3 regions of the Pseudomonas sp. GW822-FHT01E03 genome follow, and region 1 is predicted to be linked to each of the others. Evidence: predicted binding sites of a transcription regulator. Region 1 holds the regulator's gene; each other region holds the start of a gene.

Region 1 (10,065 bases):
AGAAGAAAACCGACGAGAAAAAGGCCCAGTAATGGCAACTCTGAAAGCTCAGCATCTGGCCAAGAGCTACAAGAGCCGCCAGGTCGTGCGTGACGTCAGCCTGTCCATCGACAGCGGCCAGATCGTCGGCCTGCTTGGCCCGAACGGCGCTGGCAAGACCACCTGCTTCTACATGATCGTCGGCCTGGTGCAAGCCGATCAGGGCCGTGTCCTGATCGATGACCTGGACGTCAGCCACCAACCGATGCACGGCCGCGCAAAGGCCGGTATCGGCTACTTGCCGCAGGAAGCATCGATCTTCCGCAAACTGTCGGTGGCCGACAACATCATGGCCATCCTCGAGACCCGCAAGGAACTCGACAAGGCCGGTCGTCGCAAGGAGCTGGAAAGCCTGCTGCAGGAATTCCACATCAGCCACATCCGCGACAACCTGGGCATGAGCCTGTCCGGTGGTGAGCGCCGTCGCGTGGAAATCGCCCGCGCCCTGGCCACCAACCCGAAATTCATCCTCCTCGACGAGCCCTTCGCCGGCGTGGACCCGATTTCGGTCGGCGACATCAAGCAGATCATTCACCACCTCAAGGCCAAGGGCATTGGCGTGCTGATCACGGACCACAACGTTCGTGAAACCCTGGATATCTGTGAAACCGCCTATATCGTCAATGACGGCCAACTGATTGCCGAAGGCGACGCAGAGACCATCCTGGCCAACGACCTGGTCAAGGAAGTGTATCTGGGCCATGAGTTCCGCCTGTAAGCGCTGAGCCGTGCCCAGGCAGCTTGCCCGGGCACCTGACCAGCCACTCACCAGCGCTTCCGTGCCGACAAGCGTGGTCAGCCCTCGACAAGGGCAGCGCTGCAACACAGCTTTATAGTTTTTTATTGTTACAGCGCTCTAGGCAAACCCTTTAGTTTCAGGCATATAATTTGCTTAAGTTTGGCGCCCCGGCGCCCTGTAGTGGATGGCGCATGTGCGCCGGCGAATAAGGTGTTAAGCCCCTGCCATGAAACCATCGCTAGTCTTGAGAATGGGCCAGCAGCTGACGATGACACCGCAGCTGCAACAGGCCATCCGCCTGCTCCAATTGTCGACCCTGGACCTGCAACAGGAAATCCAGGAGGCCCTGGAGTCCAATCCGATGCTCGAACGCCAGGAAGAAGGCGACGACTTCGACAATTCCGACCCCCTGGCCGACAACGCCGAACAAAAGCCCAACACCGACATCCAGGAGCCCTCCTACCAGGAGAGCGCCCCGACGGTTGATAACCTCGATGAGGGTGACTGGAACGAGCGTATCCCCAACGAACTCCCCGTCGACACCGCGTGGGAAGACGTTTACCAGACCAGCGCCAGCAGCCTGCCCAGCAATGATGATGACGAGTGGGACTTCACCACCCGCACCTCGGCCGGCGAAAGCCTGCAGAGCCACTTGCTGTGGCAACTGAACCTGGCCCCGATGTCCGACACCGATCGCCTGATCGCCGTAACCCTGATCGACTGCATCAACAATCAGGGCTACCTGGACGAAACCCTCGAGGAAATCCTCGAAGCGTTCGACCCGGAACTGGACATCGAACTGGACGAAATCGAAGCCGTCCTGCACCGCATCCAGCAATTCGAGCCCGCCGGCATCGGCGCCCGCAACCTGGGCGAATGCCTGCTGCTGCAATTGCGCCAGCTGCCTGCCAAGACCCCTTGGCTGGCCGAGGCCAAGCGCCTGGTCACCGATTACATCGACCTGCTTGGCAGCCGCGACTACAGCCAGTTGATGCGTCGCATGAAGCTCAAGGAAGATGAGCTGCGCCAGGTCATCGAGCTAGTCCAGAGCCTCAACCCGCGCCCGGGCTCGCAGATCGAGTCCACCGAAGCCGAGTACGTCGTTCCTGACGTCATCGTGCGCAAGGACAACGAGCGCTGGCTGGTGGAGCTCAATCAGGAGTCGGTGCCACGGCTGCGGGTCAATGCCCAGTACGCCGGTTTCGTGCGCCGCGCCGACACCAGCGCCGACAATACCTTCATGCGCAATCAGTTGCAGGAGGCCCGCTGGTTCATCAAGAGCCTGCAAAGCCGCAATGAAACCCTGATGAAGGTTGCCACCCAGATCGTCGAGCATCAGCGCGGCTTTCTGGAGTACGGCGACGAAGCCATGAAGCCGCTGGTCCTGCATGACATCGCCGAAGCGGTCGGCATGCATGAATCGACGATTTCACGGGTGACCACCCAGAAGTTCATGCACACCCCCCGGGGCATTTATGAACTGAAGTACTTTTTTTCCAGTCACGTAAGCACCTCCGAAGGCGGCGAATGCTCGTCCACGGCGATCCGGGCGATCATCAAAAAACTGGTTGCAGCGGAAAATCAGAAAAAGCCGTTGAGTGACAGCAAGATCGCTGGTTTACTGGAGGCACAAGGCATTCAGGTGGCTCGCCGCACCGTCGCCAAGTACCGCGAATCCCTCGGGATCGCGCCTTCGAGCGAACGCAAGCGGTTGATGTAGGGCCACACCACAGCGTTCCAGTGGTAGATCATCTGATCTGCCGCTTTATGCACTGGCAACGAAGGAGAAGCTGTATGCAAGTCAACATCAGTGGACACCAACTGGAAGTGACCGAACCTCTTCGCACCTACATCGGCGAAAAACTCGAACGATTGGAGCGACATTTCGACAAGATCACTAATGTGCAGGTCACGATGACCGTCGAAAAACTGAAGCAGAAAATCGAAGCCACGCTGCATATTCCCGGGAATGAAGTGGTCGCCAACGCGGAACATACCGATATGTATGCCGCGATCGACGCACTCACCGACAAGCTGGATAAACAACTCAAAAAGCATAAGGAAAAGACCCAGAGCCTCCTCCAGGGCGCAACCGGTCGTTAACACTCCCAACCCATGATCCGACTTGAAAGTATCCTGACCCCCGGCCGTTCCTTGGTGAACGTGCCGGGAGGCAGTAAAAAGAAAGCCCTCGAACAAATTGCCAATCTTATCGCCCGCGAAGTGCCGGCCCTGGAGATGCAAGATGTCTTCGAGGCGCTGATCGCCCGTGAAAAACTCGGCTCCACCGGGTTTGGCAATGGCATCGCTATTCCACATTGCCGTCTCAAGGGCTGTGTTTCGCCCATCAGTGCATTGATGCACCTGGACGCCCCTATCGATTTCGACGCCATCGACGGCGCGCCGGTTGACCTGCTGTTCGTGCTGTTGGTCCCGGAAGCCGCCACCGATGCGCACCTTGAGCTGCTGCGACAGATCGCCAGCATGCTCGACCGCAAGGAAGTTCGCGAAAAGCTGCGTAGTGCTGCAAGCAACGAAGCCCTGTATCAGGTTGTCCTTGACGAGCAAAACGGTCAGTAATCATGCGCTTGATCATCGTCAGTGGCCGTTCCGGCTCAGGTAAAAGTACCGCCCTCGACGTTCTTGAGGACAGCGGCTACTACTGCATCGACAACCTGCCAGCCGGTCTGCTGCCGGAGCTGGCCGAACGCGCCCTGGTTCATACCGAGATGTTGCAGCCGCTGGTCGCCGTTTCCATTGACGCGCGCAACCTTCCCAGCCACCTGTCACGCTTCCCCGACCTGCTCGAGGAAGTCCGTGCCCGCCACATCCAGTGCGATGTGCTGTACCTGGACGCCGACGAAGAAACCCTGCTCAAGCGTTTCTCGGAAACCCGCCGACGTCACCCCCTGACCAACGCCAACCGCTCGCTGGCCGAAGCCATCAGCGTCGAGAGCGTCCTGCTCGGGCCGATTGCCGACCTCGCCGATCTCAAGATCAACACCACCAGCCTGAACCTCTATCAACTGCGCGATGCCATCAAACTGCGTCTGTTGAATCAGCCGGAGCCGGGGACTGCGTTCCTGGTGGAATCCTTCGGCTTCAAGCGCGGCATGCCGGTGGACGCCGACCTGGTGTTCGATGTGCGCTGCCTGCCCAACCCTTACTGGAAACCGGAGTTGCGCGAACAGTCCGGGCTCGATCAACCGGTTGCCGAATACCTGGCGGCCCAGCCGGATGTCGAAGAGATGTTCCAGGACATTTCCACATACCTGCTAAAGTGGCTGCCTCGCTTTGCCGCCAGCAACCGCGCCTACGTCACCATTGCCATTGGCTGCACTGGCGGACATCACCGTTCCGTCTACCTGACCGAGCGTCTGGGGCAAACGCTGCAACAATCCCTGAAGAACGTCCAGGTCCGCCACCGCGACCTCAGCTAAAGGATTCACATCGCGATGCCTGCTCTGGAAATCGAAATCATCAATAAACTGGGTCTGCACGCTCGCGCTTCTGCAAAATTCGTTGGGGTAGCAGGTCAGTTCCCGTGCCAGATCAGGGCCGGACGTACACCACAGTCCATGGTCGATGGCAAAAGTATCATGGCGATGATGATGCTGGCCGCCGGCAAAGGCACCACGATCCACTTGAGCACAGAAGGCGAGCAGGAACAGGAAGCGCTGGATGCGCTGGTGGCGTTGATCAACAACTTCTTCGACGAAGGCGAGTAATACAACCACAAAAGCCCCTCAGCACAAATCAAGCGAGGGCCGTATCCATCACCATCATCAAACAAAACCCCATCAGCAGCCCGAGGCTGGCAAGCTTGTCATGACCATTGCGGCGCGACTCGGGAATGACTTCGTGGGTCACCACCAGCAGCATCGCCCCCGCCGCCAGCGCCAATCCCAAAGGCAGCAGCAGTTCGGCCAGGCTTACCAGCCACGCGCATAGCAGTGCGAACACCGGTTCTACCAAACCTGACGCCGCACCGATCAGGAACGCCTTGCCCCGGGACATCCCTGCCCCGGCCAGCACCAAAGCGATGACCAACCCTTCCGGTACATCCTGCAAGGCAATGCCCATGGCGAGGCTGTCGGCGTCAGGCATTGCGCCACCGGCCGAAACACCTACCGCCATGCCTTCCGGGATGTTGTGGGCGATGATGGCAAATACGAACAGCCAGATCCGCGGAGCAATGACCGGTCGTTCCAGCGTGCCGACCAGCATGTCCGGGCTGGCGCCAGAGACCTTCCGATCCACCAGGAACAACAGGAAGGCGCCGAGCATAATGCCGAAGCTGATCAACCCACTGGACGCCCAAGGTGACAGTCCAAGCCCTTCGGCGGCAGAGATGCCCGGAACGATCAGCGAAAATGCCGTCGCAGCCAGCATCACGCCAGCGCCAAAGCCAAGCAAAGTGTCGCTGAGCCTCTGCGGCATCCGCCGAATCACCAACACCGGCACCGCGCCCAACGCGGTACCCAAGGCGCAGATCGCACCGCCCTGCAGTGCGCGCAGCAACTTCGGCTCAAGGTCGAGCCATGCCAGCCCATGGGCAACCAAAAGGCTCATTCCCGCCAGCAGTAACAGCGATCCAAACGCGTAACGAAACATCCGTCCATTTCCGATCGCCAGTGTTTCAGTGCCCATAGTCCAGCCTTGGATTGTTTTTATGGAAGACTTAAACCAGTGCGGCCTGATAGCGCGCAGCGACTTGCGGCCAATTGATCACGCGGTAGAACGCGCTGATGTATTCCGGACGACGGTTCTGATAACGCAGGTAATAGGCGTGCTCCCAGACGTCGAGACCCAGAATCGGGGTATTGCCGCTCATCAACGGGCTGTCCTGGTTACCGCTGCTTTCCACTACCAAGGTCTTTTGCGGGGTCACGCTCAGCCAGGCCCAGCCGCTGCCGAAGCGGGTCAACGCGGCCTTGGTAAAGGCTTCCTTGAAGCTGTCGAGACCGCCCAGTTGTTCATCGATGGCCTTGGCCAGCACGCCTTCGGGCTCGCCACCACCGTCGGGCGCCATGACTTCCCAGAACAACGAATGATTGGCGTGGCCGCCACCTTGGTTGATCACCGCCGTCCGTAGTTTTTCCGGCAGTTGCTGAACGGCGGACACCAGCTTCTCCACGGGCCACTCGGCATACTCGGTGCCTTCAACAGCCGCGTTCAGGTTATTGATGTAGGTCTGGTGATGCTTGGTGTAGTGGATCTCCATGGTCTGCGCATCGATGTGCGGCTCCAGGGCGTCGTAGGCGTACGGCAAGGCAGGCAAGGTAAAAGCCATGTTCAATGGACTCCTTGATGATGAGGCGCAGGCGAAGCGGCATCGATGTGCAGCAGCCGATGGGTACGCGGATACTCGCCGTGCTCACTGATGAAATTCAGCAGCTCGACGTAGGTCTTGCTGCTCTGGCGCAACGCGGCTTCTCGCAATGTTTGAGGTAGCCGTGGGTCCTGCATGGTCTGCAAGAGCCGTTGGTGGATGGCACACAAGTATTCGGCGCTCTCCTCCGGCTGATTCAGACGCAAGTGCAGGTCCGCCAGGTTGTGATGGGAAATCACGCAGGCCGCTACCGCTTCGTCGGCATCCGCCCAGCGCTCGAACAGCACCTGGGCCAGAGCCAATGCCTGCAGGTACGCCTCGCGGGCATCGACCAGTTCACCCAGCATGAAAAAGCGATTGGCTCTTTCGATCGTGCGTTTCCAGTGCTCCATGGTGCGCCTCCAAAGCGGTAACGGGGCTTAGACGCCGCCCGCAGTGAGTTTTTCCGGGTTGAGCAATTCTTCCAGTTGGCTGCGCGTCAGGTCGGTGTGTTCCAGCGCGACGTCAATCACCGGCCGACCTTGCTGATAGGCCTTCTTGGCAATCTCGGCAGCCTTCTGGTAACCGATGATCGGGTTGAGCGCGGTAACCAGAATCGGGTTGCGTGACAGTGCTTCCTTGATCCGGCCCTCGTTGACCTTGAAGCTGGCGATGGCCTTGTCTGCCAGCAGACGACTGGAATTGGCCAGCAACTCGATACTGCTCAGCAGGTTCTGGGCGATGATCGGCAGCATCACGTTCAGTTCGAAATTGCCCGACTGACCGGCGATGGTGATAACACTGTCGTTGCCGATGACCTGAGCCGCGACCATCGCGGTGGCCTCTGGAATGACCGGGTTGACCTTGCCCGGCATGATCGAAGAACCCGGCTGCAAGGCTTGCAGTTCGATCTCGCCAAGGCCGGCCAGCGGGCCGGAGTTCATCCAGCGCAGATCGTTGGCGATTTTCATCAGCGACACGGCGGTGGCCTTTAGCTGTCCGGAGACGGCAACGGCAGTGTCCTGGGAGCCGATCAGCGCGAACAGGTCCTTGCCTGGCTGGAACTCAACCCGGGTCAATTTGCTTAGCTGCTGGCTGAAACGCGCCGCGAACTCGGGGTGAGCGTTGACACCCGTGCCCACCGCCGTGCCGCCTTGAGCCAGGGATTGCAGGCTTGGCTGCAAGCCCTGCAGATGGCCGATGTTGGCCTTGAGCTGCTGCGCCCAACCGTTGAGCACCTGGCTCATGCGCACCGGCATGGCGTCCATCAGGTGCGTACGCCCGGTTTTGACGTGGTGATGAACCTGCTCGGCCTTGCGCTCGATGACCTGCACCAGATGTGTCAGCGCCGGCAGCAGTTGTTCATGGAGCGCCAGTGCTGCGCTGACGTGAATGGTGGTTGGGATGATGTCGTTGCTGCTCTGCCCGCAGTTGACGTGATCGTTGGGGTTCACCGCCTCGCCCAGCAAGCGGCTGGCCAGCGTGGCGATCACTTCGTTGGCGTTCATGTTCGAGCTGGTACCGGAACCGGTCTGGAACACATCCACCGGGAAGTGCTGCATGAAATCGCCTTCGAGCAAGCCTTGGGCTGCGTCGACGATGGCTTTGCCCTGGGCTTCGCCGATCTGCTTGAGTTCGACGTTGGCGCGGGCGGCCGCTGCCTTGGCCAGGATCAACGCGCGGATGAACTGAACCGGCATCGGTTTGCCGCTGATCGGGAAGTTATCCACCGCACGCTGGGTCTGTGCGCCGTAGAGGGCGTCCTCCGGGACCTGAAGCTCGCCCATACTGTCGCGTTCGATACGGGTATTACTCATCGGGAGATCCTTGCATCAGTTCTATGAGAGGAATCGAGGGCTGCAACTCACAGGTAGCGAGTTGCCAGGTGTAGCTCTGCCAGCGCTTGAGGCGGCATTTGCACAACGAGAGGCGTTCCAGTTCGCGCAGTGGGCGCCAGGCCTGGTCGAGACAGTAAGTGCGCCAGTGCCACGGCAGCGCGACATCGGCGGCCGTATCGAGCAACAATCGGAAGGAAGTTTCGGCGACGGTCCACGGCGAGGTGGCCGTGCAACACGCCAGGTACCGGCCTTCGGCCAGGTAGTGGTCGATCAGGCGAGGCTCGTCGGGGTTCATCGCGCAACGGATCTGGCGACTCATCCAGCGCCAGCTTTCGAGATAAGGCTGCTCGTGCAAGGCAGAACTCATGATCCGGGGCTCATTCGATAGTGAGATTTATTATTATATGATAATGATAACCAAAACAAGACCGTGCCGACACAGCAGCTCCATTGTGGGAGCGAGCCTGCTCGCGAAGGCGTCATCACTTTCAACATTGATTTCGTCTGACACGCTGCTATCGCGAGCAAGCTCGCTCCCACAGGGGATCTGAGTTGTAGCCAACAAAAAAGGCGCGCCACCCAATGGGTGGCGCGCCTTTTGGTGAAGCGGCCGTGGCTTAGCTGCCTGCCACCGTCATCCGCTCGATCAGCACCGAGCCGGTGCGAATGTTACTGCGCAGTTCCAGATCATTACCCACGGCAACGATCTGCTTGAACATGTCGCGCATGTTGCCGGCGATGGTCACTTCCTGGACCGCGAACTGGATTTCACCGTTCTCGACCCAGTAACCCGCTGCACCACGGGAGTAATCGCCGGTGACCATGTTGAGGCCCTGCCCCATCAATTCAGTCACCAGCAAGCCACGCCCCATGCGCCGCAGCAACGCCGCCTGGTCTTCGTCGCCATGGGTGACGAACAGGTTGTGCACGCCGCCGGCGTTGGCCGTGCTCGGCATACCGAGCTTGCGGCCGGAATAGGTGCCAAGGATGTAAGACACCAACTCGCCCTTTTCGACGAACGGTTTGGCGTAGGTTGCCAAACCATCACCGTCGAACGCTGCGCTGCCCATGGCACGCATCAGATGCGGACGTTCGTCGATGGTCAGCCACTCCGGAAACAGCTTCTGCCCAAGGGTGCCCTCGAGGAAGGACGACTTGCGATAAAGGCTGCCGCCGGAAATCGCCGACAGGAAACTGCCGAACAGCCCCCCAGCCAACTCTGCGGAAAACAGCACCGGCACCTCGCAAGTCGGCACCGGACGCGCGCCCAGACGACTCGCCGCCCGTTGCGCAGCGCGCTGACCGATGCTCACCGGGTCGGCGAGCAGATTGCCCTGGCGGTTCACGTCGTACCAGTAATCGCGCTGCATCTGGCCATCGGCCTCGGCGATCATCACGCAGCTCAGGCTGTGCCGAGTCGATGCGTACCCGCCGATAAAGCCGTGGCTATTGCCATAAACGCGGCAGCCCTGATGGGTACTGAGGGTGGTGCCGTCGGCGTTCTTGATCCGGCTGTCGGCGGCAAACGCCGCGGCTTCGCAGGCCAGGGCCTGTTCGATGGCTTGTTCCGGAGTGATGTCCCATTGGTGGAACAGGTCGAAATCCGGAATATCGCGCGCCATCAGCGCGGCATCCGCAAGGCCCGAGGCTTCGTCTTCCGAAGTGTGTTTGGCGATGGCCAGTGCAGCGGCGACGGTTTCGCGAATCGCATCAGGACCGCTGGCCGAGGTGCTGGCCGAGCCTTTGCGCTGCCCCACGTACAAGGTGATGCCAAACCCCTGGTCGCGGTTGAACTCAACGGTTTCGACTTCACGCTGGCGCACCGAAGTCGACAACCCCTGCTCCAGCGACACCGCCACTTCACAGGCGCTGGCCCCCTGGCGCTTGGCTTCAGCGATGATCTGCTCGACTTGTTCCTGCAGTGCCGGCAACGCTTGTGGGCCGACGCTTTCAACTGCACTCATGCTGTTCTCCACTCAAATTCTGCTTTCGGTAACGGTCATCGAGCGACCGGGCCGGACAAGCGGCCCCCGACTGGTTATCATGGCGGCGTTTCTTTGCGGACGGCCACCATGGTTGATTCTTACGACGACTCCCTCGATACGGGAGAAAAAAGCAAATCCCAGGTCAAACGCGAG
Region 2 (10,065 bases), on a different contig from region 1:
CAGGGAAACCGCTTCATCAACGTCGAACGGCTTGGGCAGGTACTCGAAGGCGCCGCCCTGATAGGACGCGACAGCGCTGTCCAGATCGGAGTGCGCGGTCATGATGATCACTGGCAGCCGCGGGTGCTGTTCGCGAATCCGCGCCAGAAGCTCCAGACCGCTGGCGCCGGGCATGCGGATGTCGGAAATGATCACGTCCGGCTGCTGGCGCGCCAGACGGCTCATCACGCCATCGGCGCTGTCGAAGCTTTGCGTGGTCATGCCTTCCTGTTGCAAGGCTTTTTCCAGGACCCAACGGATAGAACGGTCGTCATCGACGATCCACACGGTTTCACTACGGCTCATGTCGATGTGGCTCCTTGTTCCAGTGGCAGAAAGATCGAGAAGGTGGTGTGGCCGGGGTGGCTGTCACATTCGATCAGGCCCTGGTGCTGGCTGATGATGTTCTGGGTAATGGCCAGGCCCAGCCCGGTACCGTCCGGGCGACCGCTGACCATGGGGAAGAAAATGGTTTCCTGAAGTTCTGCCGGGATGCCCGGACCGTTGTCGATGATTTCGATCTTGGTCACCAGACGATGGCGTACGTGGCCGATGGTGAACTGGCGCATGGCGCGGGTGCGCAGGCTGATGCGCCCCAGGCGCAGTTCGTTCTGGCTGCTGATGGCCTGCATCGCATTGCGCACGATGTTCAGCACGGCCTGAATCATTTGTTCGCGATCGATCAGGACGTCGGGGATGCTTGGATCGTAGTCGCGCACCAAGGTGATGCAGCCCTGGCTTTCAGCCTCCACCAGATGGCAGACACGCTCAAGCACTTCATGGACATTGCACATGGCCAGCGACGGCAGTTTGTTGGAACCGAGCATGCGATCCACCAGATTACGCAGGCGGTCGGCTTCTTCGATGATGACGTTGGTGTAGTCGCGCAGGCTCTCTTCCGGCAGTTCCCGGGCCAGCAATTGTGCTGCGCCGCGAATCCCGCCCAAGGGGTTCTTGATTTCATGGGCAAGGCCGCGCACCAGCATCTTGCTGGTTTCCTGTTTCGACAGTTGTGCTTCTTCTTTGGTGATCCGCAGCAGGCGGTCACGGGGGTGGACTTCGAGCAGCAGCATCGTGTCGCCGTTGCTCAGAATCGGTGTTACTGCGTAGTCGACGGTCAGGGTCTGACCGGTGAGGGCGGTGAGCATGGCTTCGCGCTTGGTGAACGGGTGCGCCTGCTCGACGGCCTGGCGCAACGAGTTCAGCGCTTCGGTCGATTCGGTAAACAACTCACTGATGAACTGCCCATGGCTGCGCTGACCGCTGATGGCCAGCAGCATCTCTGCCGCCGGGTTCATGTACTCGAGGCGCAGTTCGGCGTCGAGCAGGATGGTGGCAGTGGTGAGGTTGTCGAGTAGCAAACGGTGGAGTGCGTCGCTAATGGTCATCGGGACCTCTTTTAGGGCAGAGCGTGCGTAAAAAAATGCTGATACGGGCAAAATGCAAAAACCAAACCAAGGCTCCGAAAAGAAGCGTTCAGCGCCTGAAACAGGCGTTTGACGCTCGTTTACGTGGCGTTCTGCCAGCTATCGCGGGTACTTTCGAACCAAAATGGGTTGGAGTGTGAGTACGGTGCAAACAATTGCACCAATATAGTGCGCAAGCCTGAGCGAGGTTAAAAGAGTCTCAAGAAAGGATTTTTTTCTTCGCCTGGTCTGTCGCTGAGCGGACATTCCGGCCGCTGGCCGTAGTCTTCGAGAGTGCAGGGTTTGATCCTGCGCTTCTGGGCGAGAGACGTGCGCTGCATGTGGAAAGGTTGGTTGGCGGTGCGTTCGACGATGCGCCCCTGTTCGTCGAGGATTTCCACGGACAGGGTATGGCTGCCGCGATCGATGTTGCTCAGCGGGAACACCGGGCTCAGGCCAGGTTCGGCGGTGGGCTGGCCGTCGAGCAGCAACCGGTAGTGGTGACCGGGTTGCAGGGCCGGTTCGTTGGTGGCGCTGACAATGACTTCGCCAGTGTTGCTGCGGATGGTTGCGTCGGGTTCCGGGATCAGGATACGCAGCACCTCATAGTGGAACAGCGCCTGTACTTCAGGACTGCCCTCGGCGATCAACGGTCCTACGCTGGTGGGGTTGGCCGCTATTCGATTGCTCTTTGTCAGCGGTACACGCCGGGCGTCGCCGGGTTTTGGCTGGTCGGTGAAAACCCGGTTGCCCTGAACATCGACATACATGAAGACCTCTGCCGAGGCGGGCTGGGCGATCAGGCAGGCAATCAGTAGCCAGACCTTCAAGGTTTGTGCACCCGCTGTACGGTGAATGTCACCGCAGGGCTCTGCTGCACAACGTTTTCGCCATCGATCACTTGCACGGCGAGGCGGTGTTCGCCGCGATCGATGTTCACCAGTTGCAGGGTCGGCACGTTGCCTGGCTGGCCGTAGGGCTGACCGTCCAGTAGCAGGCGTAACAGGTGGGTGGCTTGCAGGCGCGGTTTGATCAGTACGTTAATCGTGAAGGTGCCATTGTTGGCACGTAACGCTTCTGTGGTGGGCAGGCCGGTGAGTTCCAGTTTTTCGTAGGCTCGGTGGGTCGGCTCGGTGTTATTGCCTGCCAGAGGTTGTGCAGGATCGACGGGCGGTTGACGCTCGATGCTGTTGATCGGTGGCAAATCAACCACCCGGGCGTCAACGCCATCGGGCGGTTGATTGCTGTAGGCGGTATTGCCGGCGGCATCGGTGTATTTGTAGATTTGGGCCATCACAGGAGAAATGAAGGACAGCAGTAGAAGTAATAAAAGTGGCCGCATTCGGACTCCCTGTGTGAAGCAAAGACTACTCCGCCAATGGAATACCTTCGCTGCCAGCATAGAACACAACAAGTTCTACCGGTTCATCGCCGGTGACTCCGCGATGAGTGATATTGACCATTTCGGCCAGTGCTTCGCCTTGTTTGACGCGTCTGGTCTGGCCGCTGTTCCTGTCCTCGATCGTTAACTCGCCTGAGAGGATGTAGCCCGCGTTGGGAATGGGATGGGTATGCCAGGGGAGTTTGGTATTGGCAGGTATCGTGAGTTTGAGCACTGTCAGCTCGGGCACGGCATCCGGGTAGCGAATGTAAGGTGTGCCATCCCACGACTTGCTGCTTTGAAGCAGGATTTCCCGTTCGATGTCTGTCGATGGGGAAATTGTGGTGCAGCCTAGAAGGGCGAGGGCGGTGAGAGCGGCCAGTAGCGTCTTGAGTGGGAAAATTTTCATCATTCCATCCGTTGATTGCAGGTAGAGAACAGCCTACGAGTCATTCAGATGGGTTGATGCCGGACGATGCTGTGTGTGCCCGAAGAGATGTCTAACTTTATTGTCGGAAGTTGCCTACAAAAAAGGCCTCCCGAAGGAGGCCTCTTTTTGTCACGCCGCGTGCCGCGGCGCTACCGGATCAGCAGCTGTAGTACAGCTCGTATTCCAGTGGGTGTACGAAGGTACGTACCTTGATTTCTTCTTCGCTTTTCAGGGCGATGTAAGCGTCGATGAAGTCGTCGCTGAAAACGCCGCCTTTGGTCAGGAACGCACGACCTTTGTCCAGCTCTTCCAGGGCTTCTTTCAGGCTGCCGCAAACTTGTGGGATCTCTTTGGCCTCTTCAGGCGGCAGGTCGTACAGGTTTTTGTCAGCGGCGTCGCCAGGGTGGATCTTGTTCTGGATGCCGTCCAGGCCAGCCATCAACAGTGCGGCGAAGCACAGGTACGGGTTGGCAGCCGGATCCGGGAAGCGTGCTTCGATACGGCGGGCTTTCGGGCTCGACACGTAAGGAATACGGATCGAAGCGGAACGGTTGCGAGCCGAGTAGGCCAGCATCACTGGAGCTTCGAAGCCTGGAACCAGACGCTTGTAGGAGTTGGTCGCCGGGTTGGTGAAGCCGTTCAGGGCCTTACCGTGCTTGATGATGCCGCCGATGAAGTACAGGGCGGTGTCGGACAGGCCGGCATAGCCTTCGCCAGCGAAGGTGTTCTTGCCATCTTTCCAGATGGACATGTGCACGTGCATACCCGAGCCATTGTCGCCGTACAGAGGCTTAGGCATGAAGGTCGCGGTGCGGCCGTAGGCATCGGCAACGTTGTGCACGACGTACTTCAGGGTTTGGGTTTCGTCGGCTTTCTTCACCAGGGTGTTGAACTTGACGCCGATTTCGTTCTGGCCGGCAGTCGCCACTTCGTGGTGGTGAACTTCGACGGTCAGGCCCATTTCTTCCAGTGCGTTGCACATGGAGGTACGGATTTCGTGGTCGTGGTCGAACGGCGGAACCGGGAAATAGCCGCCTTTGACGCCTGGACGGTGGCCTTTGTTGCCGCCTTCGATGTCCTGGTCGGACATCCACGAACCTTGTTCAGAGTAGATCTTGAACATGGAACCGGAAATGTCGGACTTGAACTTCACCTGGTCAAAGATGAAGAACTCTGGCTCAGGACCTGCGTATACGGTGTCACCGATAGCGGTGGCTTTCAGGTGCTCTTCGGCGCGCTTGGCGATCGCACGTGGGTCGCGGTCGTAGCCTTGCATGCTCGAAGGCTCGATGATGTCGCAGACCAGGATCAGGGTCGGTTCTTCGGTGAACGGATCCAGAACAGCGGTGGAGTCGTCCGGCATCAGGATCATGTCGGAGGCTTCGATGCCTTTCCAGCCGGCGATGGAGGAGCCGTCGAACATTTTGCCGACTTCGAAGAAGTCGTCATCCAGCGCATCGCGAGCCGGCATGGTCACGTGGTGCTGAGTGCCTTTGGTGTCCGTGAAGCGCAGATCAATCCACTTGACGTCATGATCTTTGATGAGTTGAACCGACTTCGACATAGTGTCCTCCGGGTGTATTAGGGCTGGTAGTGGATGCCCTTAAATGTTTGTGATGCCGGCGCGAATACTCTGCCAAGGCAACCTGCCTCACAAGGGAGCAAATTGCATGCCAGTGCCCCAGCATGGATTTTTTGCCCCAAAATCACGCTTGAGAGGGCGTTTTGCCCTTTAAAGCAGAAAAGCTCGCCCTGTAATGTGGCGCCATATCCAATAAGTGACCTGTTTTGGTGCATGCAAAACCTTCTGCACATTAACTGGTTAAACCTTGAGCAATTTCCGCTATAATCCGCGCCCCCCTTTTTCGGCAGGCCATGCGCGCGCTGTTTCCATGAAATTAATCGTAAAAGTCTTCCCCGAGATCACCATCAAGAGTCGACCTGTCCGGACGAAATTTATCCGCCAGTTGGCCAAAAACATCCGCGCCGTGCTCCGTGATCTGGACCCGGCCGTGGTGGTGAACGGCGTGTGGGACAATCTCGAGCTGGAAACCCGTGTTACCGACCCGAAAGCCTTGAAAGAGATGGGTGAACGCCTGACCTGCATGCCGGGCATCGCGCACTTTCTGCAGATCGACGAGTACCCGCTGGGCGACTTCGACGACATCACCGAAAAGTGCAGGCAGCACTACGGCGATGCGCTGGCCGGGAAAATTTTCTCGGTGCGCTGCAAGCGTGCGGGCAAGCACACGTTCAGCTCGATGGACGTCGAAAAATACGTCGGCAGCAAGCTGCGTCGCGAGTGCGGCGCAGCCGGGATCGACCTGAAAGCGCCGGAAATCGAAGTCCGGATCGAAGTTCGCGACCAACGGTTGTTCGTGATCCACAGCCAGCACAACGGCATCGGCGGATATCCGCTGGGCGCGCTGGAGCAGACCCTGGTGCTGATGTCCGGTGGCTTCGACTCCACCGTGGCGGCCTACCAGATCATGCGCCGCGGCCTGATGGCGCATTTCTGCTTCTTCAATCTGGGCGGACGTGCCCACGAACTGGGCGTCATGGAAGTCGCGCATTTCATCTGGAAGAAGTACGGCAGCTCCCAGCGCGTGCTATTTGTCAGTGTGCCGTTCGAAGAAGTGCTGGGCGAAATTCTCGGCAAAGTCGATAACAGTCATATGGGCGTAGTATTGAAGCGTATGATGTTGCGCGCTTCCTCCCAAATTGCCGATCGACTGCACATCGACGCACTGGTCACCGGTGAGGCGATCTCCCAGGTGTCGAGCCAGACGCTGCCGAACCTGTCAGTGATCGACTGCGTGACCGAAAAGCTGGTACTGCGCCCGCTGATCGCCAGTCACAAGCAGGACATTATCGACACGGCAATCGAAATCGGCACCGCCGATTTCGCCCGGCACATGCCGGAATACTGCGGCGTCATCTCGGTCAATCCGAAGACCGCGGCCAAGCGCTATCGCGTCGAGCATGAAGAGAAAGAATTCGATATGGCGGTACTCGAGCGTGCGCTCGAAAACGCCAAGCTGGTGCCGATCGATCGCGTGATCGATGAACTGGGCCAGGACTTGCAGATTGAAGAAGTCAGCGAAGCGCTGGCCGGTCAGATCGTCATCGACATCCGTCACCCGGATGCCGCTGAAGACGACCCGCTGGATCTCGCTGGCATCGAGGTACAAACGATGCCGTTTTATGCAGTGAACGCTCGTTTCAAGGAACTGGACCCTACTCGCCAGTACCTGCTGTATTGCGACAAAGGCGTGATGAGTCGCCTGCATGCCCACCATTTGCTCAGTGAGGGGCATGCCAATGTGCGCGTTTATCGACCGAGCTAAGTGCCCGGGGCTGTTTGCCTGTGGCCTGCGTCACCGGCCCCCCGATGCCACCGTCAAGCTGTAACGGCTTTCACGGACGCTACTGTTAATCGCTGCCAAGACTTGTCAGCACACCGAATCCTCTGATCGAGATACACAAGTGATCGAAAATCTACGCAACATCGCCATCATTGCCCACGTTGACCATGGTAAGACCACCCTGGTAGACAAACTCCTGCGTCAATCCGGCACCCTGGAGCGCAACGAGCTCAACGACGAGCGCGTGATGGACTCCAACGACCAGGAGAAAGAGCGCGGTATTACCATTCTGGCGAAAAACACCGCCATCAACTGGAACGGCTACCACATCAACATCGTGGACACCCCGGGCCACGCCGACTTCGGCGGCGAAGTTGAACGCGTAATGTCGATGGTCGACTCCGTTCTGCTGCTGGTTGACGCTCAAGACGGCCCTATGCCGCAAACCCGTTTCGTGACCAAGAAGGCTTTCGAAGCCGGCCTGCGTCCGATCGTGTGCATCAACAAGGTTGACCGTCCAGGCGCGCGTCCGGACTGGGTTCTGGACCAGATCTTCGACCTGTTCGACAACCTGGGTGCCACCGAAGAACAGCTGGACTTCAAAGTCGTCTACGCCTCGGCCCTGAACGGTATTGCCGGTCTGGACCACACCGAAATGGCTGAAGACATGACCCCGCTGTACCAGTCGATCGTCGACAACGTACCGGCGCCGGCTGTTGACCGTGAAGGTCCGTTCCAGATGCAGATCTCCGCACTGGACTACAACAGCTTCCTGGGTGTTATCGGTGTTGGCCGTATCGCTCGTGGTCGCGTCAAGCCGAACACCCCGGTTGTGGCTATCGGTGCCGACGGCAAAAAGCGTAACGGTCGTATCCTGAAGCTGATGGGTCACCACGGTCTGCACCGCATCGACGTTGAAGAAGCTGCAGCAGGCGATATCGTGTGCATCAGCGGTATGGACTCGCTGTTCATCTCCGACACCCTGTGCCACCCGGACACGGTCGAAGCGATGAAGCCGCTGACCGTCGACGAGCCAACCGTTTCCATGACCTTTCAGGTAAACGACTCGCCATTCTGCGGTAAAGAAGGCAAGTTCGTGACTTCCCGTAACATCAAGGAACGTCTGGACAAAGAGCTGCTGTACAACGTTGCACTGCGCGTTGAAGAAGGCGACTCGGCTGACAAGTTCAAGGTTTCCGGCCGTGGCGAACTGCACCTCTCGGTACTGATCGAAACCATGCGTCGCGAAGGCTTCGAAATGGCTGTAGGCCGTCCGGAAGTGATCATCCGTCTGGTTGACGGCGTGAAGCACGAACCGTTCGAAAACGTCACCATCGACCTGCCGGAAGAATCCCAGGGCAAGGTGATGGAAGAGATGGGCCTGCGTAAGGGCGACCTGACCAACATGGTGCCGGATGGCAAGGGCCGTGTACGTCTGGAATACAACATCCCTGCTCGCGGTCTGATCGGTTTCCGTAACCAGTTCCTGACCCTGACCAACGGTGCTGGCATCCTGACCTCGATCTTCGACCGTTACGACGTGATGAAGTCCGGCGACATGTCCGGCCGTCAGAACGGCGTTCTGGTTTCGGTTGAAACCGGCAAGGCACTGACCTACTCCCTGGAAACCCTGCAGGCGCGTGGCAAGCTGTTCGTAGAACACGGTCAGGAAATCTACAACGGTCAGATCGTTGGTCTGAACAGCCGTGACAACGACCTGGGCGTTAACCCTACCAAGGGCAAGAAGCTCGACAACATGCGTGCTTCGGGTAAAGACGAAACCATCGCTCTGGTTCCACCTGTTCGCTTCACCCTGGAACAGGCTCTGGAATTCATCCAGGACGACGAGCTGTGTGAAGTAACTCCTAAGTCCATCCGTCTTCGCAAGAAGATCCTGGACGAAAGCGAGCGTACCCGCGCTGCCAAGAAAGCCAAGGCATAAGATTTAGCCCTGGCTGAACGAAAACGCCCCCGGTCGAGAGACCGGGGGCGTTTTTGTTTGTCTGGGATTTATGCGGTGTTTGTTCGGGCCTCATCGCGAGCAAGCTCGCTCCCACAGTGTTCGAGGTGAACCACAAATTGTGTGAACACCACAGAACCCCTGTGGGAGCGAGCTTGCTCGCGATGGCGGCCGATCAGCCGCCACGGGTTTCAGGAAATATCAGAACCGCTCAATCGACCGCGAATTCCGCTCGCGCTCCACTTCTTTTGGCTTGTACGCGCAATACCCCGGCCGCGGGCCGATTTTCGGGTGATTGCGGCAAGTATCCGGGCGCTTATCATAAATAGTGCACAGACGGCTCTTACGATCCAGGTACAGGCAATCGTTGTTGCTCATGCGCTGGAGGGTAAAGATCCCTGACTTCTGATTGAAGCGTTCGACCAAGCCTTCCTTTTGCAGGCGCTTGGCGATGTTCTTCGGCGGATCACCCAGCTCGAACTCATCGACCACGCCGATGCGGATCAGATCCTTGATCTTGACCTCGACGGGCAGGGTGCAGCAGCTGGACATGCACGAGCCGCACATCGGGGCAGAGTACTTGGCCCAGGTATCGAGGCGGTCGATCTCTGCGGCAGCGATCAGGTTCGGCTTCATCATCGTTTGTTACCAGCGTGTGCATCAGGGCGCGCGATCATACCGGGACTGGTGGATTTTTGAACAACCTTTCGCCAGATTTTTTCACGGCCGACCAATAAACCGCTAATCCGGCACGGCCCCTGCATTGAATCAGGTACACGACAATGTATTGCCGACCCGATTCGCCCTTACAGGAAAAACTGCCGAACCAGAGCCTCTACCGCCTGTCAGACCGTCTAGGCTCAGACAACTCCAAGCTCGCTCGAGGTCCTATCGATGACTCAAGAACCACTTGTTCGCGAAGCAGAGGTGGCCGCATTCCGCGACGCCGTCTTGACCAAACTCACTTATGCAGTGGGTAAAGACCCGGATCACGCCTTCGACCACGACTGGTTCGAAGCCATTGCCCTGGCCGCGCGGGATCACATGGTCGAGCACTGGATGGACCACACGCGGCAGATCTACCGCAAAGGTCAGAAGCGCGTCTATTACCTCTCCCTGGAATTTCTCATCGGTCGGCTGTTGTTCGACAGCCTGAGCAATCTCGGCCTGCTCGACGTGGCCCGCGAAGCCCTGACCGAACTCGGCGTCGACCTTGAGCGCATCCGCATGCTGGAGCCCGATGCGGCCCTGGGCAACGGCGGCCTCGGGCGTCTGGCGGCGTGTTTCCTGGAAAGCATGTCGACCCTCGGCATCGCCGGTCATGGCTACGGCATCCGCTATGAGCACGGGTTGTTCCGCCAGGCGATTGTCGATGGCTGGCAGCAGGAGCAGACCGAACACTGGCTGGATTTCGGCAACCCGTGGGAGTTCGAGCGGCCGGAAGTGGCTTACACCATCGGTTTCGGCGGCGGTGTCGAGACCCT
Region 3 (10,065 bases), on a different contig from region 1:
TGAAGTGGCCAAGCACCGCAGCGTCGAGCACATCACCATGGTCGAGATCGACGGCACCGTGGTCGACATGTGCAAGGAATTCCTGCCGAATCACTCCAAGGGTGCATTCGATGATCCACGCCTGAACCTGGTGATCGACGACGGCATGCGTTTCGTCGCTACCACCACTGAAAAGTTCGACGTGATCATTTCTGACTCCACCGATCCGATCGGACCGGGCGAAGTGCTGTTCTCGGAAAACTTCTACCAGGCTTGCCACCGCTGCCTGAACGAAGGCGGCATCCTGGTGACCCAGAACGGCACGCCGTTCATGCAGATCGAAGAAGTGAAGACCACCGCCGGTCGCCTGCGCAGCCTGTTCCCGGACTGGCACTTCTACCAGGCCGCCGTACCGACCTACATCGGTGGTTCGATGACCTTCGCCTGGGGCGCCAGCAATACCGCTTATCGCAAGTTGTCCCGCGAAACCCTGCAACAGCGCTTCGCGGGCAGCGGCATCATCACCCGCTACTACAATCCTGAAATCCACATCGGCGCCTTCGCCTTGCCGCAATACGTGTTGCAGGCAGTGAACAAGCCAAGTAACGACTGATTGGCTGAAACACAAAACCTGTGGGAGCGAGCCTGCTCGCTCCCACATGGTTTGTGCATGGGTGTCGGGAGAGATTTTCACATCCGTCGATATGTTTGCTCCGGCGGAACAATTAGCCAGCTAACAAGGTCGAGATAGAGGTAAGCCCATCCATGGGTTTTATCGAGGAGGCACCAATGCAAAAGTGGAAAGTCACCTTCGTAGATGATCACGGCGAACAAGTTGACGAAGTGTTCGAAAGCGCGGAATGCCCGAACAACGAGCAAGCCGCCAAACTCATCCGCGCGCGTCGCCTGCCAGTTGCTGCCGAACTCGACCTCAATGATCTGGAGGGGCGCACCGACAATCCGACGGTCAAAAGCCTGAAACTCCAGAACAGCATTCAAATCCTCGGCATTACTCCAATCTGAACGACACCTGTCGCATTCACATCCAGGCCTTGGCACGGGCTCTGTCTTGAGGCTACTCTGCAAGCGAGATCAGCGAATGAATCGCTAAGGTCTGGTCTTGTCAGCTCCATGCTTGTTTCCCGCCGGCACATCGGTTGCCGTCGCTCGCGCTGTTCGGTTGCGGGTGAGGGAGTACGGAAAGTCTATCCATCGTTTTGAGGAGGACGTTTCATGAGCACAGCCTATCAAGAAGACATCAGCAGCAGCGTGCTGCGCCGCATGAAAGAAGGCGGTTTTGACTTTTCACGGTTTCATCCCATCGAGTTCTACGCCATTTTCCCGGATGAGGAGCGGGCACGCAGGGCGGCAGGTCATTTCCACCGTGGTGAATCCCTGGATGCGCAAGTCAGTGTGCGCGACGACGGCGCCTGGGCGCTGGAGCTGTGCAAGGTCATGTATGCCACCTACGACGATATCGGCGACTTCGAACAGGGTTTCGAAGCAGTGGTCGAGCCTCTGGGCGGCATCATCGAAGGCTGGGGTGTGAAACAGGAGGTACGAGGGCGACTCGCATAACCTTATGAACAGTGACAATCAGCAATCACGGCTGACCTTCGGGTTGGCCGTTTTCATTTGTGGGCGTTGGACACCAAAAAAAAGCCGCCAGGGCAGGCGGCTAAAAGGGAAGTCCGGTGAGCTTTTCAGCGAATGCCTGGATTATCCGTACCCATTGCCGGGCAGTGAAATCAACTCTGACTATGCTGGTGATAGGCGACCACCACGCCTTGCAATGAAGCGGGGGCGATCAGGTTGGGGCATTTACCGCACAGGATTGGTGCGGTACGTGCGCGTTGATTATCCAACCGATTGAAATTTAAGCGTTTATGCCGATGGCACGGGCCTTGCGAAGGTCTGGACGTCCGAGTGACAAGGAGTACGGCATGATCCGCACCTATTTTGATGAGATGTACGATGCCGGCGGCCAGGTCCGCCCGCATTATCGGGAGTTTGCCCGTTGGCTGGCCGAAACGCCTGACGAGCTTCTGGCACAACGGCGACGCGAGGCCGATCTGTTGTTTCATCGCGCCGGGATTACCTTCACGCTCTACGGGGACGAGCAGGGCACAGAGCGCCTGATCCCCTTCGACACCATTCCACGCAGCATCCCCGCCAGCGAGTGGCGGATTGTCGAGCGCGGCTGCATCCAGCGGGTCAAGGCGTTGAACATGTTCCTCGCCGACCTTTACCACGAGCAGCGCATCATCAAGGCCGGCATCATTCCGGCCGAGCAGGTGCTGGCCAACGAGCAGTACCAGTTGGCGATGCAGGGCCTGGACCTGCATCGCGATATCTATTCGCACATCTCCGGCGTCGACCTGGTGCGCGACGGCGACGGCACCTACTACGTGCTCGAAGACAATCTGCGTACGCCGAGCGGCGTCAGCTACATGCTCGAAGATCGCAAGATGATGATGCGTCTGTTTCCCGAGCTGTTCGCGGCGCAACGCATTGCCCCCATCGACCACTACCCGAACTTGCTGCTCGACACCCTGAAAAGTTCAAGCCCCATCGATAACCCGAGCGTGGTGGTGCTGACGCCGGGGCGCTTCAACAGTGCGTTCTTCGAACATGCGTTCCTGGCGCGGGAAATGGGCGTGGAACTGGTGGAGGGCGCGGACCTGTTCGTGCGTGACGACAAGGTCTACATGCGCACCACCGACGGGCCGAAAGCGGTCGACGTGATTTATCGTCGCCTCGACGACGCCTTCCTCGATCCCCTGGCCTTCAACCCGGAATCGATGCTCGGTGTGCCGGGGCTGCTGTCGTCCTACCGTTCCGGCAACGTGGTGCTGGCCAATGCCATTGGCACGGGGGTAGCGGACGACAAATCGGTGTATCCGTTCGTTACCGACATGATCCGTTTCTACCTCGATGAAGAACCGATCCTGAAGAACGTGCCGACCTGGCAATGCCGTAATCCGTCTGAGCTTTCCCACGTGCTGGCCAATCTTCCAGAACTGGTGGTCAAGGAAACCCAAGGCTCCGGCGGGTACGGAATGCTGGTGGGGCCGGCGGCGACGGCGGCGGAAATCGAAGCCTTCCGCGCGCGGATCATCGCCAAGCCCCATGCGTATATCGCGCAACCGACGCTGTCACTGTCGACCTGTCCGACCTTTGTCGAAAACGGCATTGCGCCACGCCATATCGACTTGCGACCGTTTGTCCTGTCGGGTCGTGAAACCCGGGTCGTGCCCGGCGGCTTGACCCGCGTCGCCCTGCGCGAGGGCTCACTGGTGGTCAATTCCTCCCAGGGCGGTGGAACCAAGGACACCTGGGTTGTCGAGGATTAAAGGAAGCCTGTCATGTTAAGTAGAACTGCCTCGGATTTGTATTGGATGTCGCGTTACCTGGAGCGGGCGGAAAACCTCGCCCGGATGCTCGACATCAGCTATTCGCTGTCGCTGATGCCGCAGGACGGTCGTGGCGACGGTTTGCACGAACTGGCCATGCCGCTGTTGATCACCGGCACCCTGGACGATTACCTGGAGCGCCATGGCGAACTGCATGCCGAACGGCTGCTGCATTTCTTCGCCCTGGATGCGGCCAACCCGGCGAGCATCTACAGTTGCCTCGGTGCGGCACGGGCCAGCGCCCATGCGGTGCGTGGGCGCATCACCGCCGACATGTGGGAAAACATCAACGCCACCTGGCTGGAAATTCGCGGCATCGCCGAACAGGGCCTCAGTCGCTACGGCATGAGCCGTTTCTGCGAGTGGATCAAGGAACGTTCCCACCTGTTCCGGGGTGCGTCCTACGGCACCATCATGCGTAACGATGCGTTTCGCTTCATTCGTCTGGGGACCTTTATCGAACGGGCGGACAACACCTTGCGTCTGCTCGATGCCCGCTACGAAATGGCCGGCGATCAGGCCGAAGCGGTCAGCGATGGCACCGCTCACGCGTATTACCAGTGGAGCGCGTTGTTGCGGGCGTTGTCGTCGTTCGAGGCCTACACGGAAATCTACCGCGACGCCCCCGGCGCCAGGCATGTGGCGGAGTTGCTGTTGCTGCGGGCCGATGTACCGCGATCCTTGCGCGCCTGCACCGAAGAAATCGACCAGATTCTCTCGCAATTGCCGGGGGCCAACGGTCGCCCGGCACAACGCCTGGCGGCAGAAATGGACGCACGCCTGCGCTACACCGGCATCCATGAAATTCTCGAAGAAGGCCTGCACGCCTGGCTGACCGAGTTCATCCCGCTGGTGCGCCAGTTGGGTAACGCGATTCACAGTTCTTATCTGGAGGCCGCATGAGACTTTCCATTAGCCACGAAACCACCTATCACTACGAAGACAAGGTGCGGGCGAGCATCCAGTATCTGCGCCTGACCCCCCACGACAGCGAGCGCCAGCACGTGCTCAGCTGGCAGCTCGACCTGCCGCGTCCGGTGCGGGCGCAACTCGATCCGTTCGGCAACATCCTGCATGTGCTGACCATGGACGAGCCCCATGAGGCGATCATCATCGGTGCCCGTGGCCAGGTCGATATCGACGAATTGCGTGAGGCCGAACACGAGAGCCAGTCGGCACTGCCGTTTCTGCGCTTCACCCGTTTGACCGAAGCCGACGCCGCCCTGCGTGCGTTCGCCGAGAAGGAATGCAGGCAACGTCGCGATCGCACGGCGCTGATCGATCTGATGCACGGCCTCAACCAGCATATGACCTACACACCGGGCTCCACGGAAGTGGACACCAGCGCGGCCCAGGCCTTTGCCGGACGGTCCGGCGTGTGCCAAGACCACACCCACGCGTTTCTCGCCTGCACCCGCAGCCTGGGCATTCCAGCGCGTTATGTGTCGGGCTATCTGTACAGCGAAAACAGCGAACACCTGGCCAGCCACGCCTGGGCCGAAGCCTGGCTGGATGACGCCTGGTACAGCTTCGACGTGACCAATGAGCTGGCCCGGCCGGAACGCCATCTGAAACTGGCGGTGGGCCTGGATTACCTGGATGCCTGCCCGGTGCGCGGGATGCGCCGGGGCGGCGGGTGTGAGCAGATGCACGCCAAGGTGCTGGTGTCACCGACGCCAGCGCCGGTGATTTCAGTGCAGCAGCAGTAGGCGCGATACCAAGGAACCTTGTGGGAGCGATGTTGTTACGGCTTAACCTTGCGCCCGACCATATGCTGCAAATACCCCACCAGGCTCTGCAGATCCCCATCCGGCAACACCTCGGCCGAGAACCCGGGCATCTTCGCTTGCGGCCACTGGCGCAAACTCTGTGGATCGCGGATGTAGCGCTTGAGGAAGTCCGCACCGAAATACTCGGTCGGGTTGTACGGAATATTCAGGTCCGGCCCGAATTGCGCGTCCCCGGCGCCATTGAGTCGATGACACGCCAGGCAGTTCTTCTGGAACAACGCAAATCCCTTGTTCACCGGATCATCCGCCTTCAATGCCGGATCGGGCAGCAGTGCGGGAAAGCGCTCGGCCACGGGTGCCAGGCGTTTGATGCTCGCCACCTGGAATGGCCATTGTTCTGGGCTGATGTTGCCGGCCTGCGGATTGCTCCAGACCAGATAGAACGGCCCGGCGCCCGGCTTGCCTTCGGATAGCGGTGGCCAGGGCTTGCTCGGGTCTTCAATCGCCAGCCACGCCTGTGCACCCTGGGTATTGAGCAACGGCGCGGCGGTCATTTCGGCGGCAAAACCATCCAGCGCAACGGCTTGCAGGTGGTCTTCAGGCTTGATGCCGGTCAGCAGTGCGGACAGCGGCACGGCGCGGTAGCTCATGTCCCGCTTGTAGGAAACGTCGTTGCTGATGTCGATGGTTTGAACCTGAGGATGCTTGAGCAATTGCTCGGTCTGCCAGGTGCGACTGTTCGCGCCCAGTTCCAGGTTCAGCTGTGCGGCATACAGGGGCGAGCCGAACAGCGTGGCCCCGAGCAGAATGAGCATTTTCAAGTGATCGCCGTCCATGTCGTGCAAGTGCCGCAAAGATTGGCACAGCCACGCTGGCCCGGGTAGCGGGCCAGTCACATTTTGAGAGTGGCAATTCAAAAACTGTGACGCCGTAGCTTTATAGACGCGACTAGCCGATGACCTTGGTCAGGTTCGGCAATATCAACAACAGCGTGGTGGCGAAAAGGATGAGCCCGGCTTGACGTACTTTCGATTGTTTGAACATGGCTTGACCGCCTTTTTTGTTATTTCCTGATGCCTGCCCGCATAGCATCCATGATGGCAGCGCGTTGCACTTCCTGTAGTGACGAGTGCCTCGGCAAAACCCGACGACAACTTCGTACATGTTCACCTTAGAGCCCGCGGTACGCTTGGCTTAGATCCATTTCGTATGGTGTTCTTCAAATTCGCGTTAAAAATGGCATGAGGCCTAGTGCCAGCTTCTTTGGCAGCCGTTGGCTAGACAGCTTGGTGTCCTGAACGGTAGCTGACTACCGTTCGTCTGAGCGTGAGCGTCAATGTCTGTGAGCGCTGCGGTCATTGAATCAAACGCGGCTCGGGCCAAGAGTGGGCACTCGGTATTTACCCACCTGCACTGCGGTTCGAGGACGTCATGACCCAAGCATTGATTTTCGACGCGTTACGCACGCCCCGTGGCAAAGGCAAGGCCGATGGCGCCTTGCACAGCGTCAAACCGGTGAACCTGGTGGCTGGTTTGCTCACCGCACTGCAACAGCGCACAGCGCTGGACACCAGCCAGGTCGATGATGTGGTGCTTGGCTGCGTAACCCCGATTGGTGATCAAGGTTCCGACATCGCCAAGACTGCCGCTCAGGTGGCCGATTGGGATGTCAGCGTGGCGGGAGTACAGATCAACCGGTTCTGTGCTTCGGGGCTGGAGGCCGTGAACCTCGGCGCGATGAAAGTGCGTTCCGGTTTCGAAGACCTGGTGGTGGTCGGTGGTGTCGAGTCGATGTCCAGGGTGCCGATGGGCAGCGATGGCGGGGCCTGGGCGCTGGACCCGGCGACCAACTTGCACAGTCACTTCACGCCACAGGGCGTGGGTGCCGACCTGATCGCCACCCTTGAAGGCTTCAGCCGTCAGGACGTCGATGCCTACGCCCTGCATTCCCAGCAAAAGGCTGCACGGGCGCGGGCCGACGGTTCGTTCAAAAAGTCGCTGGTGCCGGTGCAGGACCAGAACGGCATCATCCTGCTCGATCACGATGAGTTCATCCGCGCCGACTCGACCCTGGAAGGCCTGGGCAAGCTCAAGCCGAGTTTCGAGATGATGGGGCAGATGGGTTTCGATGCCACCGCGCTACGGGTCTACAGCCATGTCGAGCGGATCAACCATGTGCACACCCCCGGCAACAGCTCCGGGATTGTCGACGGCGCGGCGCTGATGCTCATCGGCTCCGAAGCCAAGGGCCGGGCGCTGGGCTTGCAGCCACGGGCGCGGATTGTCGCCACGGCGGTCACCAGCACCGATCCGACCATCATGCTCACCGGCCCCGCGCCGGCGACCCGCAAGGCGCTGGCCAAGGCCGGGCTGCGGGTCGAAGACATCGACCTGTTCGAGGTCAACGAGGCGTTCGCGTCGGTGGTGTTGAAATTCATCAAGGACATGGCCGTCGATCCGGACAAGGTCAATGTCAACGGCGGTTCAATCGCCATGGGCCACCCGCTGGGCGCCACTGGCTGCGCCATTCTCGGCACGCTGCTCGATGAGCTGGAAGCCCGGCGCCTGCGTTATGGCCTCGCGACCCTGTGTGTCGGCGGCGGCATGGGCATTGCCACCATCATCGAACGCCTCTGAGCCCGGACATCAAGGAACCCAGTTATGAGCGAAGCCATTCGTTACGAAAAAGACCAGGACCAGATCGTCGTCCTGACTATCGACATGCCGGGCCAGAGCGCCAACACCATGAACGCGGTGTACCGCGAAGCCATGGCGGACTGCGTTACGCGCCTGGTGGCCGACAAGGACAGCATCGCCGGTGTGATCATCACCTCGGCCAAGAAGACATTTTTCGCTGGCGGCGATCTCAACGAGCTGATCAAGGTTGGCAAACCCCAGGCCAAGGCCTTCTACGACATGGTGCTGAGCCTCAAGGGCCAGTTGCGCGCCCTGGAAACCCTCGGCAAGCCTGTGGTCGCGGCGATCAATGGCGCCGCACTGGGCGGCGGCTGGGAAATCTGCCTGGCCTGCCATCACCGCGTGGCGCTGGACCACCCGTCGGTGCAACTCGGCCTGCCGGAAGTCACCCTTGGCCTGCTGCCAGGCGGCGGAGGCGTGGTGCGCATGGTGCGCATGCTCGGCCTGGAAAAAGCCCTGCCTTATTTGCTTGAAGGCAAGAAAGTGCGGCCACCACAGGCATTGCAGGCAGGATTGATCGACGCGCTGGCGACCGATCACGAAGACTTGTTGGCCAAGGCGCGGACGTGGATTCTGGCCAATCCAGCGGCGGTGCAGCGCTGGGACGTGAAGGGCTACCAGATTCCGGGCGGCACACCGTCAAACCCGAAAGTTGCGCAGATGCTGGCGATTGCGCCGTCGATCCTGCGCAGTAAAACCCAGGGCACGATGCCCGCGCCGGAGAAAATCCTCTGCGCAGCGGTCGAGGGCGCCCAAGTGGACTTCGACACGGCGCACTTGATCGAAACCCGCTACTTCACCGAACTGACCACCGGCCAGGTCTCGAAAAACCTGATTGGCACGTTCTGGTTCCAGCTCAACGAAATCAATGCCGGCGGCTCGCGGCCTCAAGGCTTTGCACCTTATGTCACCCGCAAGGTCGGCGTGCTCGGCGCCGGGATGATGGGCGCCGGTATTGCGTTTGTCAGTGCGTCGGCGGGGATCGATGTGGTGCTCAAGGACATCAACCTCGCGGCGGCGCAGAAGGGCAAGGCGCATTCGGCGGCGCTGCTGGACAAGAAGGTTGCTCGCGGACAGATGAGCATCGAGCAACGCGACACCGTTCTGTCACGCATTCAAACCAGCGAAAGCGATGCCGACCTGGCCGGTTGCGACCTGATCATCGAGGCCGTGTTCGAGGATCGGGATTTGAAGGCCAAAGTCTCGTTGGCGGCGCAGAAGGTCGTCGGCGCGGACGCGGTGATCGCCTCCAACACCTCGACCTTGCCGATCAGCGGCCTGGCGTGTGCCGTGCCCGATCAGAGCAAGTTCATCGGCCTGCATTTTTTCAGCCCCGTGGAAAAAATGCCGCTGGTGGAAATCATCAAGGGCGCCAACACCAGCGATGAAACCCTGGCCCGCGGCTTCGATTACGTCCTGCAAATCAGGAAAACCCCGATTGTGGTCAATGACAGCCGCGGTTTCTTCACGTCGCGGGTGTTCGGCACCTTCACCAATGAAGGCATTGCCATGCTGGGTGAGGGCGTGAGCGCGGCGATGATCGAGACTGAAGCGCGCAAGGCCGGCATGCCGGTAGGACCGCTGGCGATCTCTGACGAAGTTTCCCTCAGCCTGATGAACCATATCCGCCTGCAAACGGCCAAGGACCTGCAAGCAGAAGGCAAACCGCTGACAGAACACCCGGCATTTACCGTGATTGACTTGTTGCTCAATGAGTTCAAGCGTCCGGGCAAGGCTGGCGGTGGAGGTTTCTACGAGTATCCGGCGGGCGGCCAGAAACACCTGTGGCCTGAGTTGAAAACCCGCTTCGAGAAAGCCGACGGGCAGATTTCGCCCAAGGACGTGCGTGATCGCCTGCTGTTCGTGCAAGCCATCGAAACCGTGCGCTGTGTGGAGGAGGGGGTGTTGACCTCGACGGCGGATGCCAACATTGGCTCGATCTTCGGCATCGGTTTCGCCGCCTGGACCGGCGGTGCGCTGCAGTTCATCAATCAGTACGGCGTGCAGGACTTTGTGGCCCGAGCCCAGTATCTGGCCACGCAGTATGGCGAGCGGTTCGCGCCTCCCGCCTTGCTGCTGGAGAAGGCCGCCAAAGGAGAGGCGTTCTAAGGGGGAGATGATGCATTTCGGGGCTTGCCTTGTCACAGCGTTTCAAGGCAGGCTCTGGGGTGTGCATTATTCCCATCACGTGTCAGGTATTTTTTATGTCGTTACGCATCTGCATTCTGGAAACCGACCACCTGCGT

What was found. The regulator sigma-54, encoded in region 1, starts transcription at its own class of promoters, with help from an activator protein. The targets are predictions, from matches to a motif close to ANTGGCATNNANNTTGCTNT.
Region 2: a site for sigma-54 is predicted at 4,915-4,934, ahead of glnA (type I glutamate--ammonia ligase). Genes of this name have one in related genera too.
Region 3: a site for sigma-54 is predicted at 1,871-1,890, ahead of AC1RP7_RS18170 (circularly permuted type 2 ATP-grasp protein). Genes of this name have one in related genera too.

Annotation. Positions count from the first base shown of each region.
Region 1 covers NZ_JBXAOQ010000012.1:42,082-52,146, reverse strand. The annotation lists gene lptA (lipopolysaccharide transport periplasmic protein LptA) at 1-32, shown strand, start outside; gene lptB (LPS export ABC transporter ATP-binding protein) at 32-757, shown strand; gene AC1RP7_RS22765 (RNA polymerase factor sigma-54) at 1,005-2,498, shown strand; gene hpf (ribosome hibernation-promoting factor, HPF/YfiA family) at 2,573-2,881, shown strand; gene ptsN (PTS IIA-like nitrogen regulatory protein PtsN) at 2,894-3,358, shown strand; gene rapZ (RNase adapter RapZ) at 3,361-4,218, shown strand; gene AC1RP7_RS22745 (HPr family phosphocarrier protein) at 4,234-4,506, shown strand; gene AC1RP7_RS22740 (ZIP family metal transporter) at 4,535-5,428, opposite strand; gene AC1RP7_RS22735 (superoxide dismutase) at 5,460-6,071, opposite strand; gene AC1RP7_RS22730 (DUF2753 family protein) at 6,074-6,502, opposite strand; gene AC1RP7_RS22725 (class II fumarate hydratase) at 6,530-7,906, opposite strand; gene AC1RP7_RS22720 (FagA protein) at 7,899-8,294, opposite strand; gene pmbA (metalloprotease PmbA) at 8,545-9,891, opposite strand; gene yjgA (ribosome biogenesis factor YjgA) at 10,000-10,065, shown strand, end outside.
Region 2 covers NZ_JBXAOQ010000003.1:203,474-213,538, forward strand. The annotation lists gene ntrC (nitrogen regulation protein NR(I)) at 1-345, opposite strand, end outside; gene glnL (nitrogen regulation protein NR(II)) at 342-1,427, opposite strand; gene AC1RP7_RS07065 (DUF4124 domain-containing protein) at 1,655-2,275, opposite strand; gene AC1RP7_RS07070 (DUF4124 domain-containing protein) at 2,272-2,787, opposite strand; gene AC1RP7_RS07075 (cupin domain-containing protein) at 2,813-3,235, opposite strand; gene glnA (type I glutamate--ammonia ligase) at 3,414-4,820, opposite strand; gene thiI (tRNA uracil 4-sulfurtransferase ThiI) at 5,149-6,603, shown strand; gene typA (translational GTPase TypA) at 6,743-8,563, shown strand; gene AC1RP7_RS07095 (YkgJ family cysteine cluster protein) at 8,783-9,220, opposite strand; gene AC1RP7_RS07100 (glycogen/starch/alpha-glucan phosphorylase) at 9,476-10,065, shown strand, end outside.
Region 3 covers NZ_JBXAOQ010000008.1:243,816-253,880, reverse strand. The annotation lists gene speE (polyamine aminopropyltransferase) at 1-592, shown strand, start outside; gene AC1RP7_RS18180 (hypothetical protein) at 769-1,002, shown strand; gene AC1RP7_RS18175 (ribonuclease E inhibitor RraB) at 1,213-1,557, shown strand; gene AC1RP7_RS18170 (circularly permuted type 2 ATP-grasp protein) at 1,923-3,332, shown strand; gene AC1RP7_RS18165 (alpha-E domain-containing protein) at 3,345-4,295, shown strand; gene AC1RP7_RS18160 (transglutaminase family protein) at 4,292-5,101, shown strand; gene AC1RP7_RS18155 (c-type cytochrome) at 5,137-5,958, opposite strand; gene AC1RP7_RS18150 (acetyl-CoA C-acetyltransferase) at 6,554-7,759, shown strand; gene AC1RP7_RS18145 (3-hydroxyacyl-CoA dehydrogenase NAD-binding domain-containing protein) at 7,784-9,928, shown strand; gene AC1RP7_RS18140 (amidotransferase) at 10,024-10,065, shown strand, end outside.